One region of the Vibrio tubiashii ATCC 19109 genome, then DNA from elsewhere that is predicted to be linked to it. Evidence: riboswitches for the same ligand, from Rfam matches in the RefSeq annotation. Region 1 holds a riboswitch; each other region holds the start of a gene.

The links. Region 1 has a riboswitch for thiamine pyrophosphate ahead of thiB (thiamine ABC transporter substrate binding subunit). Riboswitches for the same ligand answer to the same signal wherever they lie in the genome.
Region 2: another riboswitch for thiamine pyrophosphate. It lies ahead of thiD (bifunctional hydroxymethylpyrimidine kinase/phosphomethylpyrimidine kinase); the one in region 1 lies ahead of thiB (thiamine ABC transporter substrate binding subunit).
Region 3: another riboswitch for thiamine pyrophosphate. It lies ahead of thiC (phosphomethylpyrimidine synthase ThiC); the one in region 1 lies ahead of thiB (thiamine ABC transporter substrate binding subunit).

Annotation. Positions count from the first base shown of each region.
Region 1 covers NZ_CP009354.1:2,913,430-2,919,092, reverse strand. The annotation lists gene mpl (UDP-N-acetylmuramate:L-alanyl-gamma-D-glutamyl-meso-diaminopimelate ligase) at 1-1,137, shown strand, start outside; gene IX91_RS13270 (flavin prenyltransferase UbiX) at 1,152-1,778, shown strand; TPP riboswitch at 1,827-1,948, shown strand; gene thiB (thiamine ABC transporter substrate binding subunit) at 2,016-3,002, shown strand; gene thiP (thiamine/thiamine pyrophosphate ABC transporter permease ThiP) at 3,012-4,616, shown strand; gene thiQ (thiamine ABC transporter ATP-binding protein) at 4,600-5,304, shown strand; gene yjgA (ribosome biogenesis factor YjgA) at 5,548-5,663, opposite strand, start outside.
Region 2 covers NZ_CP009355.1:1,681,304-1,686,966, reverse strand. The annotation lists gene IX91_RS26445 (VCBS domain-containing protein) at 1-669, shown strand, start outside; gene IX91_RS22795 (VCBS domain-containing protein) at 966-1,376, shown strand; gene IX91_RS22790 (LysR family transcriptional regulator) at 1,389-2,279, opposite strand; gene IX91_RS22785 (HDOD domain-containing protein) at 2,375-3,205, opposite strand; TPP riboswitch at 3,373-3,482, shown strand; gene thiD (bifunctional hydroxymethylpyrimidine kinase/phosphomethylpyrimidine kinase) at 3,583-4,413, shown strand; gene IX91_RS22775 (ABC transporter ATP-binding protein) at 4,403-5,149, shown strand; partial or broken gene IX91_RS22770 (ABC transporter permease) at 5,229-5,663, shown strand, end outside.
Region 3 covers NZ_CP009354.1:3,251,779-3,257,441, forward strand. The annotation lists gene IX91_RS14935 (thiamine phosphate synthase) at 1-1,231, opposite strand, end outside; gene thiC (phosphomethylpyrimidine synthase ThiC) at 1,231-3,171, opposite strand; TPP riboswitch at 3,335-3,433, opposite strand; gene crcB (fluoride efflux transporter CrcB) at 3,503-3,886, opposite strand; gene IX91_RS14950 (multicopper oxidase family protein) at 3,995-5,377, opposite strand.

The sequences.
Region 1 (5,663 bases):
CGCGGCAACCCATGTGTCGAATATGTACTGAATAATAACCTGCGTTACACCTCTGGTCCGCAGTGGTTACAAGAGTTCTTACTTCATGACCGTTGGGTATTAGCGGTGTCTGGTACTCATGGAAAAACCACAACGTCCAGTATGTTGGCGTGGATCTTAGAAGACTGTGGCTATAAGCCGGGCTTCTTAGTCGGTGGTGTACTGGGTAACTTCGGTCTCTCAGCCCGTCTTGGTGAAAGCATGTTCTTTGTCGTTGAAGCTGATGAATATGACAGTGCTTTTTTCGATAAGCGTTCTAAGTTTGTCCACTACCACCCTCGCACCTTGGTCATGAACAACCTGGAGTTCGATCATGCTGACATCTTTGACGATCTTGAAGCGATAAAACGTCAGTTTCATCATCTTGTTCGCACAGTGCCGGGCAATGGACGCATTTTTGCACCGAAACAAGATGGTGCGCTACAAGATGTACTTGAGCGCGGCTGTTGGAGCGAAACCGAGTTTAGTGGTGAGCAAGGTGACTGGCAGGCGGAGAAAATAAACATTGATGGTTCGCAGTTCAAAGTACTGTTCCAAGGTGAGCAAGTGGGTATTGTGAGTTGGAACCTAGTTGGTGATCACAATGTAGATAACGCTTTGATGGCGATAGCAGCAGCGCGTCATGTCGGGGTCACCCCAGACCTAGCTTGTGAATCTCTAGCCAAATTCATCAATACCAAACGCCGCTTGGAGCTCAAAGGTGAGGTCAATGGCATCACGGTTTACGACGATTTTGCCCATCATCCGACCGCGATTGAACTGACGCTCGGTGGATTACGTAACAAGGTCGGCGATAGCAAAATTATCGCAGTACTCGAACCGCGCAGCGCTACAATGAAGCGAGGTGTACACAAGGATACGTTGGCCGCGTCGTTACAAAAAGCCGATCAAGTGTTCTTATATCAACCCGACTCGATTGATTGGTCGGTGGAAGATATTGCAGAACAATGTGATCAACCTGCGCGAACCTCAGATAATGTCGATGAGCTAGTGGAGCAAATTGTTGCTAGTGCTAGTTCAGGTGACCAGATTCTGGTTATGAGCAATGGCGGGTTCGAAGGTATTCACAATAAGCTTCTGGCAAAGCTAGAGCAATAGTGTAGTTTTTTAATATGATTAAACAACAAAAAGCCATCACCTTAGCCTTTACCGGTGCCTCTGGTGCTCCTTATGGTTTACGCCTTTTAGAGTGCCTTCTGGCTGCTGATTACCAAGTCTATCTGCTTGTTTCATCCGCTGCGAGAGTGGTGCTTGCAACTGAACATGACCTTAAACTGCCAGCTAATCCTGATTCGGCTAAGCAAACTTTGGTTGAGCATCTCAATTGCGACCCAGACAAGCTGGTTGTATGCGGTAAAGACGATTGGTTCTCTCCGGTAGCATCAGGCTCTGCTGCGCCGAAACAGATGGTCGTCTGTCCTTGTTCTGCAGGAAGTGTTGCGGCGATCGCTCACGGTATGTCTGATAACCTGATTGAACGTGCTGCAGACGTGGTGATGAAAGAGCGCGGCCAACTGCTGCTAGTGGTTCGTGAGACCCCATTCTCTACCCTGCATCTAGAGAATATGCACAAGTTGTCACAAATGGGCGTAACCATCATGCCTGCTGCGCCAGGTTTTTATCATCAACCCAAATCGATAGAGGATCTGGTTGATTTTATGGTCGCGCGTATTCTTGATCATCTAGGAATAGATCAAGGATTGGTCCCTCGCTGGGGCTACGACTCTCGTCAGAGCTGATATGTGAACGGCGCTAGCTATTGAGTCACATAACTATTACAATTCGACCGTTACTCATCGGGGAGCTATTGACCTAATTTATGTTAGCGTCAGCTGAGATCGAGCTATCGCTTGGGACCCGTGTACCTGAACCAGATAATGCTGGCGTAGGAATTGAGTTTGGATTTGAACTCCGCTTCTCAAGCCTGTGCCGCTCAGACAAGGAGAGAGCGAGCAGTGAAAAACACTCTAAGCACCATTTCAATTAGTACCCTAGCGTTAGCAACGCTGGCGACATTCTCAGCGACAGCCACAGAAAACAGTTTAACCGTTTATACCTACGACTCTTTTGCCGCCGATTGGGGCCCAGGTCCTGTTGTAGAAAAAGCGTTTGAAGCGCATTGTGGTTGTGATGTTAATTTCGTCGCGTTGGATGATGGTGTTTCTATCCTTAACCGTCTACGTTTAGAAGGTGACAACAGCAAAGCGGATATCATTTTAGGCTTAGACAACAACCTAATAGCGGAAGCGAAAAAGACAGGTTTGTTGGCTGAACATAGCGTAGACACTAGCAAGGTTTCATTGCCAAATGGGTGGGCAGACAAAACTTTCGTTCCTTATGATTTCGGCTACTTTGCGTTTGTTTACAACAAAGAGAAGCTAGCTAACCCACCAAAAAGCTTGAAAGAGCTGGTGGAGTCTCGCGATGATCTGAAAGTGATCTATCAAGATCCACGTACTTCAACACCAGGGCAAGGTCTGATGCTGTGGATGAAGTCTGTTTACGGAGATGACGTGACTCAGGCTTGGCAAAATCTAGCCAAGAAAACCGTAACTGTGACTAAAGGTTGGTCTGAAGCGTATTCAATGTTCCTCGAAGGTGAGTCTGATCTGGTTCTCTCTTACACCACGTCACCTGCCTATCACTTGATTGCCGAAAGTGACAACAAGTATGCAGCCGCTGATTTTACCGAAGGTCACTACACTCAAGTGGAAGTGGCTGCGAAGGTAAAAGCGTCTAAAAATCAAAAGCTAGCCGATGAGTTTATGAACTTTATTCTTAGTGATGAGTTCCAATCAGCGATGCCAACAGGTAACTGGATGTACCCAGTCACAGACGTTGCACTGCCTGAAGGTTTTGAAACCCTAACTCTTCCAAGCAAGGCTCTGACCTTTAGCGCCGACGAAGTGGCCGAAAATCGTAAATCTTGGATTCGCGAATGGCAAAGTGCGCTGACATTCTAAGAGGCTCTTTTGCGTAATACCCCAAAAATTGGCTTATGGGTCGCGATATTCATCGCGACCTTTGTCGTTTCTGCTCTTGGTGCTTTACTGGTTAACGCGCCATCGCTAGATATCAGTCAGGTGTGGAGTGATCCATACTATCGACATGTCACCAAATTCAGTTTCTATCAGTCTTTTCTCTCTACTTTGCTCAGTGTTGGTTTTGCCATCCCAGTCGCGCATGCGTTATCTCGCCGTCGATTTAGGGGTAAATCCCTGTTACTCAAACTGTTTGCTACCACACTGGTGTTGCCTGTCTTAGTCGGGGTGTTTGGCCTTCTTGCCATTTATGGCAATAGTGGTTTGATTGCTGAATTGTTCAAAAGCCTAGACAGCAAGTTGCCGTTCTCAATATATGGGCTGAATGGGATTTTGTTGGCGCATGTGTTTTTTAATCTTCCTTATGCGACCCGATTGCTGCTGCAGGCATTAGACTCTATTCCACAAGAGCAGCATAAACTGTGCGCCCATCTTGGCATGGGACACAGGGATAAATTTCGCTGGATTGAGTGGCCGCGTCTACGACAGCAATTACCTCATGTCAGTGGCTTGGTGTTCATGCTCTGCTTTACCAGTTTTGCAACCGTAATGGCACTCGGTGGTGGGCCTAAATCAACCACGATTGAGTTGGCCATCTATCAAGCCATTAAGTTTGATTTCGATCTCCAAGCTGGCGCGCTATTGGCTATCTGGCAAATGATGCTGTGTGGTGTGATGGCGCTGACCATTCAACGTTTAGCAAAACCGATTTCAGTCACCTCTGGCTCGCAGACTCAGATTATTTACTTGTCTAAAGACTCGTTTGTTTCTAAGTGTTGGGATTGGGGATGGATAGCCTTTTCAATGCTGCTGGTGCTACCTCCGTTACTGATGGTGCTGCTCAGTGGTCTTAACAGTCACGCGGTTTATGTTTTCACCGATGAGCGCTTTTGGCAGGCGCTATGGGCGTCCGTGAAAGTGGCGACCATGGCAAGTGTGATAGCGGTGATTGCTGGCATTGCCATCTTGTTAACCAGCCGGAGATTGCGCCTTAACTATCGTGAGAAGAGTGCGGATCATATTGAGTTGATTGGCACCATTATTCTTGTCACACCCGGTCTCGTGATTTCCACCGGACTGTTTCTATTGCTGCGCTCATTTACGGATGTATTTAGCTTAGCGCTAGTGGTTGTCGTAGCCGTGAACGCGTTAATGGGTCTGCCATATGTGATTAAAACGCTCTCTCAGCCAATGCTGCATGTTGAGCAGCAGTATCAATATGTTTGTGCCAGTTTAGGCATGAAAGGTTGGAATCGTTTTAAAGTGGTTGAGTGGAAGGCGCTGAAAAAGCCGATGGCTCATGCCTTTGCGATCAGTTTTATGTTTGCGATTGGTGATTTAAGTGCGATTGCACTGTTTGGTAGTCAGGAATTTCGCACCTTGCCACTTTACCTATTCCAACTGCTCGGTAGTTACCAAATGGAATCTGCCGCAGTAGTCTCTGTAACTCTATTGTTCTTGAGCGTCGGCTGTTTCACGCTCATTGAAACCTTATTAAAAGCCAACTCGAAGGTGAATCATGCTGACCTTAAGTAATGTCGATTACTACTATCACAATGAACTGTTTCACTTTGATACTTCGATTTCACCGCAGTCGATTGTTGCCCTGATGGGGCCAAGTGGCGCAGGTAAATCGACATTATTGGCTTTGGTAGCGGGTTTTATTGAGCCGACCGAGGGAGCGATTGAGGTTGAAGGCAGCAATATTGTTGGTAAAGAGCCACATCAACGCCCATTCGCTATGCTGTTTCAAGAGCATAACCTATTTGCTCATTTAACCGTGCGTCAGAATATAGGGCTTGGCTTGCACCCTGGCTTAAAGCTCACTTCCGATCAGCAGGCGCTAGTAGAGCAAGCCGCGCAGCAAGTCGGGGTTGAAGCTTATCTTGATCGATTACCAGAGCAACTTTCCGGTGGTCAGCGTCAACGTGTTGCGTTAGCACGCTGTTTTGTTCAACCGCATAAGATATGGCTGCTCGATGAACCTTTCTCTGCCCTTGATCCTATTCTGCGCGAAGAGATGCTTAACTTGGTAAGCAAGTTAGCTGAAGAGAGGAAAATTACTGTAGTCATGGTGACGCACCATATCAGCGACGCCAAGGCAATTGCCTCTGATTTTATCTTTGTCTCCAATGGCCGAGTCGAAGTCGCGGATAACATTGAACAACTGTCATCGAGTCATGCTAACCAAGCGCTAAGTGATTTTGTTCGTGCGGGGGAGTAGGAGAGGGAACGGACTTCGCCCTATGGAGCGCTTCGCTGCTGGAAAACTAGTCTGACAAGCCAGCGTATCCCGCACCCCGTTTCCGTAGCAAGGCGTTCCAAACAAAAAGGGTTGACGTTCGCACGTCAACCCTCAAAATTCTCCAGCTCTCCAGCTCTCCAGCTCTCCAGCTCTCCAGCTCTCCAGCTCTCCAGCTCTCCAGCTCTCCAGCTCTCCAGCTCTCCAGCTCTCCAGCTCTCCGGCTTAAATCTCTTCTTCGTTTAGCTCTTTTAGCACTTGGAAGATTTCGCGGAATGCTTTTGCAGGCTTACCTGCTTTTTTCTCTTTTGCTGCCTGACGAGCAAGCTGGCGTAAGCGTT
Region 2 (5,663 bases), on a different replicon from region 1:
TCAGGCTTCGTCAATGTTAATGATGTTTGGCAATCGGTCTCAGTGGCACAGCAAGTGAATATCGATGAGGTTGGAACTGATACGCAAATTAGCTTGTTCGATAGCAATCAAGATTTGGTTCAAACCATCACCTTACAAGATGTGCTGATAAGCGAGCTGGCCAGTGAAGATACTTCCGGTATGACTCAAGCAGAGCTGCTGAGCACCTTAGTCAGTGACCAAGCGATCACTATCTCTCAAACCTATGGGCATGAAGGGGACGATACCTTAACCGGCAGCGCAAGTGACGACATCTTGTTAGGCGGACTGGGCGAAGATACCTTTGTCATGCTGAGTGAGAATGCAGGCACGGCATTGAACCCAACCCAAGACACCTTGGCGGATTTTTCAGTCAGTGATGACATCATCGATTTGTCAGACCTACTTCCGGATGCACCGAGCATGAATGATTTATTTGCGAGCATAGACGCTTCTGTTGTCGACGATATCAACGATCCTAATGATGACGCATACACCTTGTTACAAGTTATCGATGAGAACGGCGGACAAACCAACATTAAGATCAATGATATGGGGTATAGCGAACTCGGCTTAGGTGCAGGCGCGACCGATGATGCGATCGTGACTGCATTAGTCGAACAACTAAAAGTCCTCCAAGTCGAGACATAGAATAACGATCTTTACTATCAGTCGAAATAATTACAGGGGGAGCAATGAGCTCCTCTTTTTAGTTTTAGACGGTGAAATTCAATGTGAGAATGATATTTTCATTTTGGCTCTATAACTCTTGTTTTGCTTCCCATTTTGAGAATGCAGATAGCGAATTTTTTGCGGAAATATTATCTATTTGAAAATACGAAGTTATATACACCTTGTTGAGTATTTCTGTTTTGGCATGCACATTGCGTTAGTAGAAGATATGAATGCTCACATTAGTTGAGTCTAGATATCTTAAGGAGAACGTTATGGCTTACCTAAACCAAATGACCAATAACACCCATATGGCGAACTCTTTTGGTGCATCGTCGGGCGATGCGAGCCTACTATCAATGGTACAGCGTGACTTCTCCCCATTGCTGTTTGACTCCGGTATGTTCTCGATCAGTGGAGAAAACCGTCGTCGCATTCGTTTCAATCCTAAGAGTGTCACTGCAAAGGTTGGCACATTAGGCTCTTTAGTTATTGACGAGTCCGGTCACTGGGATTATTCGGTCTATAGCATTAAAACCCAGTACTTAGTGATGGGGGAAAGAAAGATTGAAACCTTCTTCTTACGTTCGACAGACGGTAATCGCTTTGCTGTGACGATTGTGCTTGTTGGCGATAATGGTGGCGCTTCGATTGAAGAGTTAGAAACCACGATCAGTTTTGGCTAACGAGCGTACATTTTACTGCTGAAAATGTTGCACCACTTCGTTTTTAATAGTTTCAAGGCGTTTCGGTAGCTGGCGATGTTTTTTAGTCAAGAAATACAAGGTTTCTACCACTTCATTACTTGGATCGAAGATAGAAATTCGTTCACTCTCGGCAAACGAATCGAGTGCGCTTTTGGGCAAGACGGTAAATCCTAATCCATTGGCAACAGGCAGCAAGATTTGGCTCAACTGATTGATGTAGCCTGTGACCGGAATATCATCGATATTCATTTTCTCCAGCTCAGACTCCCCGCATTGAGCAAAGTAAATCGAAAGGTAATGAATCGCGTCCGGGTGTTGGATTAGACCGATTTCTTTTAGCATCTCTTGGCTTAAATTTTTAGATGCACGTGATTTGGGCAGCATTAAACATAGCGGCTCATTGCCTAAAACTTCTGAACTAAACCGAGAATCAGATGGAACCTGCGTCACAATTCCAATGTCTGTTGCGCCAGATAAGACATCAGCAACAATTTTTTGATGAGGCGCGGCCTCTAGTCTTGATATGAGCTGCGAGTATTTACATTGTAAATTGAGTAGATGTGGGTAGAGCAATAGTGCCAGTGAACCCGAACAAGACAGCGAAACATCACCTGAAAAAGGGTCTTCCATGTTTAAAGAGCTAAGCAGTTCAGACTCTTGTCGCTCAAGCTGAATCGCATGTTGGTAAACACTACGGCCAGCTTCTGTAACTTCAAAACTTTTGTTGTGCCTTTCAATTAATGGATAGCCGCAAGCTTGCTCGAGTTTTTTGATATGTTGACTAACACCAGGCTGAGTCATAAACAGCTTCTCAGCAGTTTTGGTAAAGTGGCCTGTATCGAGCAGGGTAACGAAGGTTTTGAGCCAGACAGGGTTAATCATCGTACTTTCTCATAACATAAAATTATCGAGATTAGTTTATGCGATAACAGAGGTTTCTGATAGAAAAAAGGCGAGCCGTACGCTCACCTTATGTTTTACGCGGCGTTTAAGTGGGATGCGAGGTCACGACCATTGCCTCGATATTTGTCGATTGTTGGTGCAAAGGCAGCTGAAATATGCAACAAGCGAGAGTCCGGGTGTTCGGTAAGGTAGCGAGCTTTGCCTTCTTCGCTTTCGAGCAGATCCCAGTCGCGATGAATCGAACGGGCCAAATGAAGAGTGGTGGCCATTTTAGGAGAAATCTCGGCATCTCGTGGCTCCGCAAAATTTGCAATGGCGTCGACCATGTCATCAGGGAAGCGCCAAGTTTTGGCTAGTTTTGCTCCAAGAGTAGGTGCTGTGATATCTAATATTTCTTCCTGAACCGCAATGGCACTTTCACCCGCTTCGGCTCTTTCTGCAATGGCTTTTGCTTGCTCTGGAACTAACGTATGAATCATCAACTCGCCAATGTTGTGTAATACGCCCGTTGTGAAAACTTCATTGCTATCCATGCCTGTCTCAACGGCAATTTTGCTAGCAATAATCGACACTTCGAACGTTTCTTCCCAGTATTTATCCATATCTAATGTTTTAATTCTAGGGAAGGCACTAGAGAGAACTGAAGCGACAACTAATGTTCTCACGGGGCCTGTTCCAACTCGAAGTAAGGCTTCATTTATCGAAGATACGCTTTTGCTTCCTCCAAAATGAGCTGAATTGGCAAGACGGAGCAATCTAGCGCTAAGAACTTGATCCGTTGCTATTTTATTCGCTAGTTCTTTAAAGTCGACATCACTTGTGTTGACCATATCGAGAAGCTCTTGAAGTACCTTCTGGATTCTCGGTAACTCGTTCAGTCGAGATAGTAGTGCCTCCTGGCTCATAGCTCTCTCCTTAATTCCATGTGAGCTAAGTTACTATAGTTCAGAAACTTATCCTGTTACAAAGATAAGCAATCAATACCATATGTGCGGGCTAATGTTTTGTTTGTTTTTTGTAGCATCGCACCAAATAAGTGATGCACTAAATTTACTTTTATTGTTATCATCTGCGGAAATAGTCGGGGAGCCTACCCAATAGGGAAAGGGCTGAGATCGCGAAGCGAGACCCGTTGAACCTGATTCAGTTAGCACTGACGTAGGGAACTATGCACACTAATTCCATTTCTCGGGTTTAGTGTACTCGCATTCGATAGTAAGTCTCTTTATGAGCGTTCTTTTCGTGGTCGAGAGTTCCTATACGTCTTGTAGTAGGAGCATCTATGCCACATTCACAAGACACAACACCTATTGTATTAACCATTGCTGGCTCTGACAGCGGTGGCGGCGCAGGCATCCAAGCGGATATTAAAGCGATGTCAGCGACAGGCAGTTACGCGTGCTCTGTCATTACAGCCATTACTTCGCAAAACACCCGAGGTGTGACCGCCATTCACCCGATTCCATTAGCGCATATTGAAAGCCAGCTTGATGCCGTATTTACTGATTTGAATGTCGTCGCGGTTAAGGTTGGTATGCTGGCTGATGCCGAAATCATTAAGGTCGTGGCGGCTAAAATACGTCAATACCAACCTAAGCATCTCGTGGTTGACCCTGTCATGGTTGCAACAAGCGGTGATCTGTTACTAGAACAATCGGCAATCTCTACGCTCAAACAAGAACTGCTACCACTCGCGGATCTTATTACCCCGAACCTACCTGAAGGGGCGGCTCTGATTGGTGGTGAGGTTCCTCAAGATGAAGAGCAAATGGGGGCGATGATCGAGTCATTACGCGCGCTTGGGGCGAAAGCAGTGCTGCTTAAAGGTGGGCACTTAGAGAAAGACCAAAACAGTAATGATCTCCTTATTGAGCAAGAAAGCAGTGAGTTATTGAGCGCAAAACGTGTCGCGACCAAAAATACGCACGGTACAGGTTGCACCCTCTCTTCTGCCATTGCTTCATACCTTGCTCAAGGTAACCGTCTTCATAAAGCGGTGTATCTTGGTAAGCAATATATCTCTCAAGCCATTGCGCACGCCGATCAGTTAGATGTGGGTCAAGGTCATGGCCCAGTGAACCACTTTTTCTGTGGCCACACCAATGTGCGCTAAAGCGATCGGGATAGAGCTCAAGGCGTCACAGCTTCGCTATCTCGATAGCCCAACCCCGACCCTAACTGGCTTAGATATGCACATCCCAGCTGGGAAGTGGACCAGTCTGCTGGGTCGAAGCGGCTGCGGTAAAACCACTCTGTTGCGGTATTTAGCTGGTTTGCTAGATAACAAAGTGGAGTGGCAAGGGACGCTTAAGCTAAGCCAAGGGCAAGACTTACATGAGCAAATCGCCTACATGGCCCAGCAAGACCTATTACTGCCTTGGTTAAATGTCATAGATAACGTTATGTTAAGCCGTAACTTTGGTGCGCAAAATGTTGATCATGACAAAGCACTTCAGTTGCTTGAACAGGTTGGGTTAGCTGCCCATGTTAATAGTATGCCTGCTCAGTTATCTGGGGGAATGCGTCAGCGTGTTGCCCTTGCGCGTACACTGATGCAAGACAAGCCTGTTGTGCTAATGGATGAGCCTTTTTCAGCGCTAGATGCCGTCACGCGCCATAAGTTGCAATCCTTGTCAGCCAAGTTACTCAAGGGCAAAACCGTTGTGCTGATTACCCACGATCCCCAAGAAGCAGTACGTTTATCGGATGCGCTCTATTTGCTTCAGGGTGTACCTGCCTATGCGCACCCGTTGGACGTTCCTACCTCACTGCCTCCGCGCGAGATAGATGGTGAGTGCGCAGCTTTGCAGCGAAGTATTCTAGACAAGTTGGAGCAAGACTATGAGTAAGGTAACGAATCTAGAACTTACGCTGCCTAATAAGAGAATCAACGCTCAGGTGACAAACCCAATGGTGCGTATGACGGTTAGCCTGTTGGTGATTTTGGGCATTTGGCACAGCGTTGTGGTTTTTTTTGATATGCCAAGCTTCATTTTGCCTGCTCCGCTAGATGTCTTCGAGCGATTGATTTCACGTTTTGATGTACTCATGAAACACACTCTTGTTACTGGGCAAGAAATCATACTGGGTTTACTGCTTGGCCTCTCTATGGGGCTTATCTTTGCACTGCAAATGTTGCTGTTTAAACCATTAAAACGTTGGCTGTTACCCATGCTTATTGCGAGCCAAGCAATTCCGGTGTTTGCCATTGCGCCTGTACTGATGCTTTGGCTTGGGTACGGCATCGCGTCCAAGGTGGTGATGGCGGCAATCATTATCTTCTTTCCTGTGACCACTTGTTGCTATGACGGTTTGCGCAATACACCAAAGGGTTATCTCGATCTCGCCAAGACAATGGGAGCA
Region 3 (5,663 bases), 340 kb from region 1:
AGCTCGAAACGCCGGTTTGCCAAACTTGGTCTGCGTTCGATTGGTCAATACCGCCGATTGCTACCGTTGGATAACCAAGAGCCAAACCACTAGCGCCCTCATGCGCGCAACCATAAGGAATGCTATCAATCAATTTTTGATATAGAGCCAAACGCACTAAACCTTGTGGCTTAGACGGCATCTGCTTAGTAGTGGTTGGGAATATATGTCCCAGCGCAATGTAGCTGGGGTGGATCTGCACAATACGAAGCAGCTCGTAATAGCCATGGGTAGAAAGGCCTAAATGAATACCCGCTTTGGTTAGCTGAGCCAAATTCGACTCTTCTATATCTTCTTGTCCAAGATGAACACCATAAGCACCATGCTTGATCGCTAACTGCCAGTAGTCATTGATAAACACCTGCGCTTTATATTGACGACCGAGTTCAATCGCTCGAATGATCTGTTGTTCTAAATCGGCTTGTTGTGGGTTCTTGATTCGCAGTTGAATGGTGTTGATACCTAACGGCAGCAAGCGCTCAATCCAAGCAACATCATCGACCACTGGGTAAAGCCCTAAACTCTGTTTAGTTAAGTTAGCAAAGCGGACACTCTCCCCTTGCGCAGACCACCCAACTTGTATGCCCAGTCGGCTATCTTCTAGTACGGGGGTTGGGAACTCATTGAAATGCTCAGCCCAATGAGTCAATGATTTCTCATTCAACACTGTTTCACGTGAAACATTCGCTTGTTGAGTTGTCATTCCTCGCGCGAGTGTTAACGCATCTTCGATAGGAAAATCAAGTACGGTCAACACGACTATCCAAGCAAAGTGATACTCAGACTCAAATACAGAATTGAGTTTAGACTTAACGGAAAGCGCTCTCACTTCATCGTTAATGGGATGACGCCAAATATCGATCTGGAGCACTTCATCCTTTTTATCACAAGCCAAACCATCAGCAATGCCAATATAAATGGCATTAGATGGTTGCTCTGCACAGGCTTCTACTGACAAGCCTGAACGATAATAAAGTGTAAACGGGTAATCTGAGTCATAGTCGTACCCATCAATGAGATCGGTAGCGACATGTGTAATTTGTTGGTCGCGAACAAGCTGAACAGACTGAGTTGGGCTTACACCCAACTCAACCTCTTCGACGCAAAAACCCCGTTCTTTCGCCAACAACAAACATTGCTGAACTAAGCCTGTTAGCTCAATCAATGATGACGGAATTAGGATTTTGCTCATTAGTCACTTACCTCTGCATGAGCTGCTGGGTGGTATAGCTCAGAACCTGTATCTCGAAACTCCTGCGATTTTTGACGCATACCTTCAAGTGGATCGTCGAGCATTTTAATCGAGATAGCTTGGTCCGCCGCTACTTGTTCAGTATCTTTCGCGTACTCTCGTACCTCTTGTGAAATCTTCATTGAACAGAACTTAGGTCCACACATTGAACAGAAGTGTGCAACCTTTCCAGACTCTTGAGGTAGAGTTTCATCGTGGTAAGCTCGTGCAGTGTCAGGATCTAGCGATAAGTTGAACTGGTCTTCCCAACGGAATTCAAAACGCGCTTTAGAAAGCGCATTATCACGGACCTGAGCACCAGGATGACCTTTGGCTAAGTCGGCCGCATGTGCTGCGAGCTTATAGGTGATCATACCTACCTTAACGTCTTCTTTGTTCGGTAAGCCAAGGTGCTCTTTTGGAGTAACGTAACAAAGCATCGCACAGCCATACCAACCAATCATCGCGGCACCAATACCTGAAGTGATATGATCATAGCCCGGCGCAACATCGGTTGTCAGTGGGCCAAGGGTGTAAAACGGCGCTTCATGACAGTGCTCTAGCTGCTCTTCCATGTTCTCTTTGATCATATGCATCGGAATATGGCCAGGCCCTTCAATAATGACCTGTACGTCATATTCCCAAGCAATCTTGGTTAGTTCACCAAGAGTACGAAGCTCAGCAAATTGCGCTTCATCGTTCGCATCGGCTACTGAGCCAGGACGTAATCCATCGCCAAGAGAAAGCGCCACATCATACTTGGCACAGATTTCACAAATCTCGCGGAAGTGAGTATATAAGAAGCTTTCCTGATGATGCGCTAAACACCATTTCGCGATAATAGAACCACCACGAGAAACAATGCCAGTCACACGTTTTGCCGTCATAGGTACATAGCGAAGTAGCAAACCTGCGTGAATAGTGAAGTAATCGACGCCCTGCTCTGCTTGCTCAATCAGAGTATCGCGCATCACTTCCCAGTTGAGGTTTTCCGCAATGCCGTTTACTTTTTCAAGCGCTTGGTACATTGGCACAGTACCAATCGGCACCGGGCTGTTACGTAAAATCCACTCACGAGTTTCATGAATATTGCGGCCAGTAGACAGATCCATAACAGTATCGCCACCCCAGCGAGTCGCCCATACTAGCTTCTCAACCTCTTCCTCAATTGAAGATGTCACTGATGAATTACCGATATTAGCGTTTACTTTAACTAAGAAGTTACGCCCAATAATCATTGGTTCAGATTCTGGGTGGTTAATATTGGAAGGGATAATCGCTCGACCTTCTGCGACTTCTTTACGAACAAATTCTGCAGTAATGTCTTTGGGTAAGTTGGCCCCAAAGCTTTGACCAGGGTGCTGCTGATTTAACACCTGATCGCGATATTGAGCGCGACCCATGTTTTCACGTAGGGCGATGTATTCCATCTCTGGGGTAACAATACCCTTGCGCGCATAGTGCAGCTGAGTGACACACTGACCATCTTTAGCACGTCTAATTCGTGGCAAATTGCCATAACGTAGCTCATCAAGCGTCTCGTCTTCTAAACGCTCCTTGGTGTATACCGAGCTAACATCGTCGAGTAATTCAGTATCGGCACGTTCTTCAATCCACCCTTCTCTTAGCTTTGGTAGGCCGCTGTAAAGGTCAATAGTGTGTTCTGGGTCAGTGTATACACCAGAAGTATCGTAAACACGTACAGGCTCATTGGGCTCTAAAATAGGCGCTTCTTTTGTGCCCCCGATAAGACTATCCGCGAGTGAGATTTCTCGCATAGGCACACGAATATCTGGGCGTGAACCCTCTACATAGACTTTGCTTGAATTTGGGTACGGCTGTACCGAAAGTGTATCAATGAACTGTTTTGCTTCCAGTCTCGCTTGTTTGCGACTCGACATAGCATTTTTCCTTGCTTTGTTATTCTTAGATAAAAAGTAATGGGATAAAAATGCTTGGCGGAAAGATGCGACAAGAGGAATCGAATTATGACCTTATTAGTCTGCACTAATGGTATATAACAACATTCGACTATTTGATAGGTAACCAGAAAGAACTCTGGTGTAGATATCTTCTCTTGTTCCCTTCGCAGATTCTAATCTGATCAGGTTCAACGGATCCCGAATAAACGGTCTCAGCCTTATGGCACTCCGACAAGTAATTGCAGTATATAAAAACGGCTTGGGTAAACCAAGCCGTGATGAACAATAATTAGCTAAATTTTAACCAACATTAGCTCTTGATGAGTATTTGAAAACCAATCCATGCGGCAGAAATGCTTAAAAAGACATTCAGCAACACGTTCAAACTCATCTTAAAAAATGCACCTTGCTGCATTAGAAGCACATTATCCATAGAGAATGTAGAGAAGGTGGTGAGTGCTCCAAGAAAGCCCAATCCGATAATTTGGCGCCATGGTTCGGTAGCTAGCATCTCATTTTCAAAAGCCGCAATAAGCAAGCCCATAATAAAAGAACCGACCACGTTAACAGTTAGCGTACCGTATGGAAAGCCACGCCCAAGAAGCACAACACAAAGCTCTGAAACAAGATAACGAGAGCATGCTCCAAATGCACCACCGAGTGCGATAAAACCCAATATTGAAAACTGACCCATAATTCCTCCAATTGACTGGGTGTATTGTAGCCAAAATACACGCTCACGGAAGATCATAAATTAAGATTTAGCCATTGCTAACTGCAAACATTTTAAAAGTTACAGGAGTCACTTAACTTCTATATATCCCATTAGACCGGTTTTCATATGCTCGATCACATGACAGTGATACATCCAGCGCCCTGGATTATCCGCCACGAACGCTGCGATAGCCGTGCCGTTTTTGCCTAGTAAAACAGTGTCAGTGTGGAAAGGCTCGTCGACCTTTTTACCATTGAGCTCTAATACTGTGAATGTATGGCCATGGATATGAATTGGGTGATGATACTGAGTGACATTCTTGAGATAGAAAACATAAGTTTTGCCCAGTTGTAACGAAGCGAGTGGCTCGGGAATATTATCTTTCGACATCCCTTCCCAAGCCCGTTTGTTGGTTAACCAAAACTTAGGAACTGACTTACCATCTTTTCCAACCGGTGAAATTGCTCCTTCCCATTCAAATACGAAGTCGACTCTCTCCGCATTGGCTAAATCAAGATCAGGCACTGGATTAAGAGGAAGTTGAGGGATCGGTCTGTGATCGGAAAGATCAGACCTGATCGCTTCAAACTCACACAGAGGAAACGGAAATCTGCCTTTCATGTATCGGACGTAAACGGACTCTCCTTGCTTCGGAGCTCTTAAGGCAAGGTCAACCCTCATACCTGGGCCAATTTTATGTTGAGAGAGCTTATAGGGAGTTTTAATCGGGTTACCATCGATGGCTATCACCCATGCTTCCGCCCCTTCAATAGCAATCGGATAGGTAATGGTATTATCGACGTTTGCGATACGCAGCCGAGTAGTGGCATTTTCCTTTAATTGATACTTAGGCTCATGTACACCATTGACGCTACTCCACTCTCCGGGGGTTCCCATTCTCGCGCTAAGACGAGGGATCATTAACTCTTTCCACTGCCCCTGTTTATCAAGGTGCCAGTGCTTAAGCATCAACTCGTGTTCTTCACCAAACTCTACTGGAACCGCTTCTTCGACGATGATCAGTCCCACTAAACCCATACCAAGTTGCTTGACGCTATTCATATGTGGGTGATACCAGAAGGTCCCTGCATCAGGTGGGGTAAAGCGATACTCGAAAGTTTCACCCGGCATGATTGGTGCCTGACTTAAGAATGGTACACCATCCATTTCTATTGGAATTCTTAGCCCATGCCAGTGAATCGTGGTTGGCTCTAAAAGCTTATTGGTAAATCTGATCGTAACTTCTTGTCCTTGACGACAACGAATCGTTGGGGCTGGAATCTCACCATTAAATCCAAGTACATTCGTTGTATAACCAGGTACTAGTTCGGCCGTTGCTGGCTCTGCGGTGAGCTCATAAACGAACTCACCCTTATCACTCTTAGCACGAGTTAGAGTACATGCAGGCAAAACGCTTAATGCAGAAACAGCTAATCCTGTTTTAATAAAGTGGCGACGAGAAATATCCATAAACTAGAGACAATTGAGTAAACAAGTTACCAAATGTAACAGATTAGTAAGAATAATTCTCAACAAGGAATCGAGTTTGAGAGCTAGGGGTGATGTACTCGCCTTTAGAAAAACAAAAAGGCTCCAGCATTTCTGCTAGAGCCTTGAATATGGCAGGGTGGAAAGATTCGACTGGGCTGGCACTCCAGCTCCCGGCACGCTCGTCTTTGGTAATGGCGAAATCCGCTGCTTTGATTTGACACGAATACGAAAAAAGCCTCAGCATTTCTGCTGAGGCTTTCGAAGA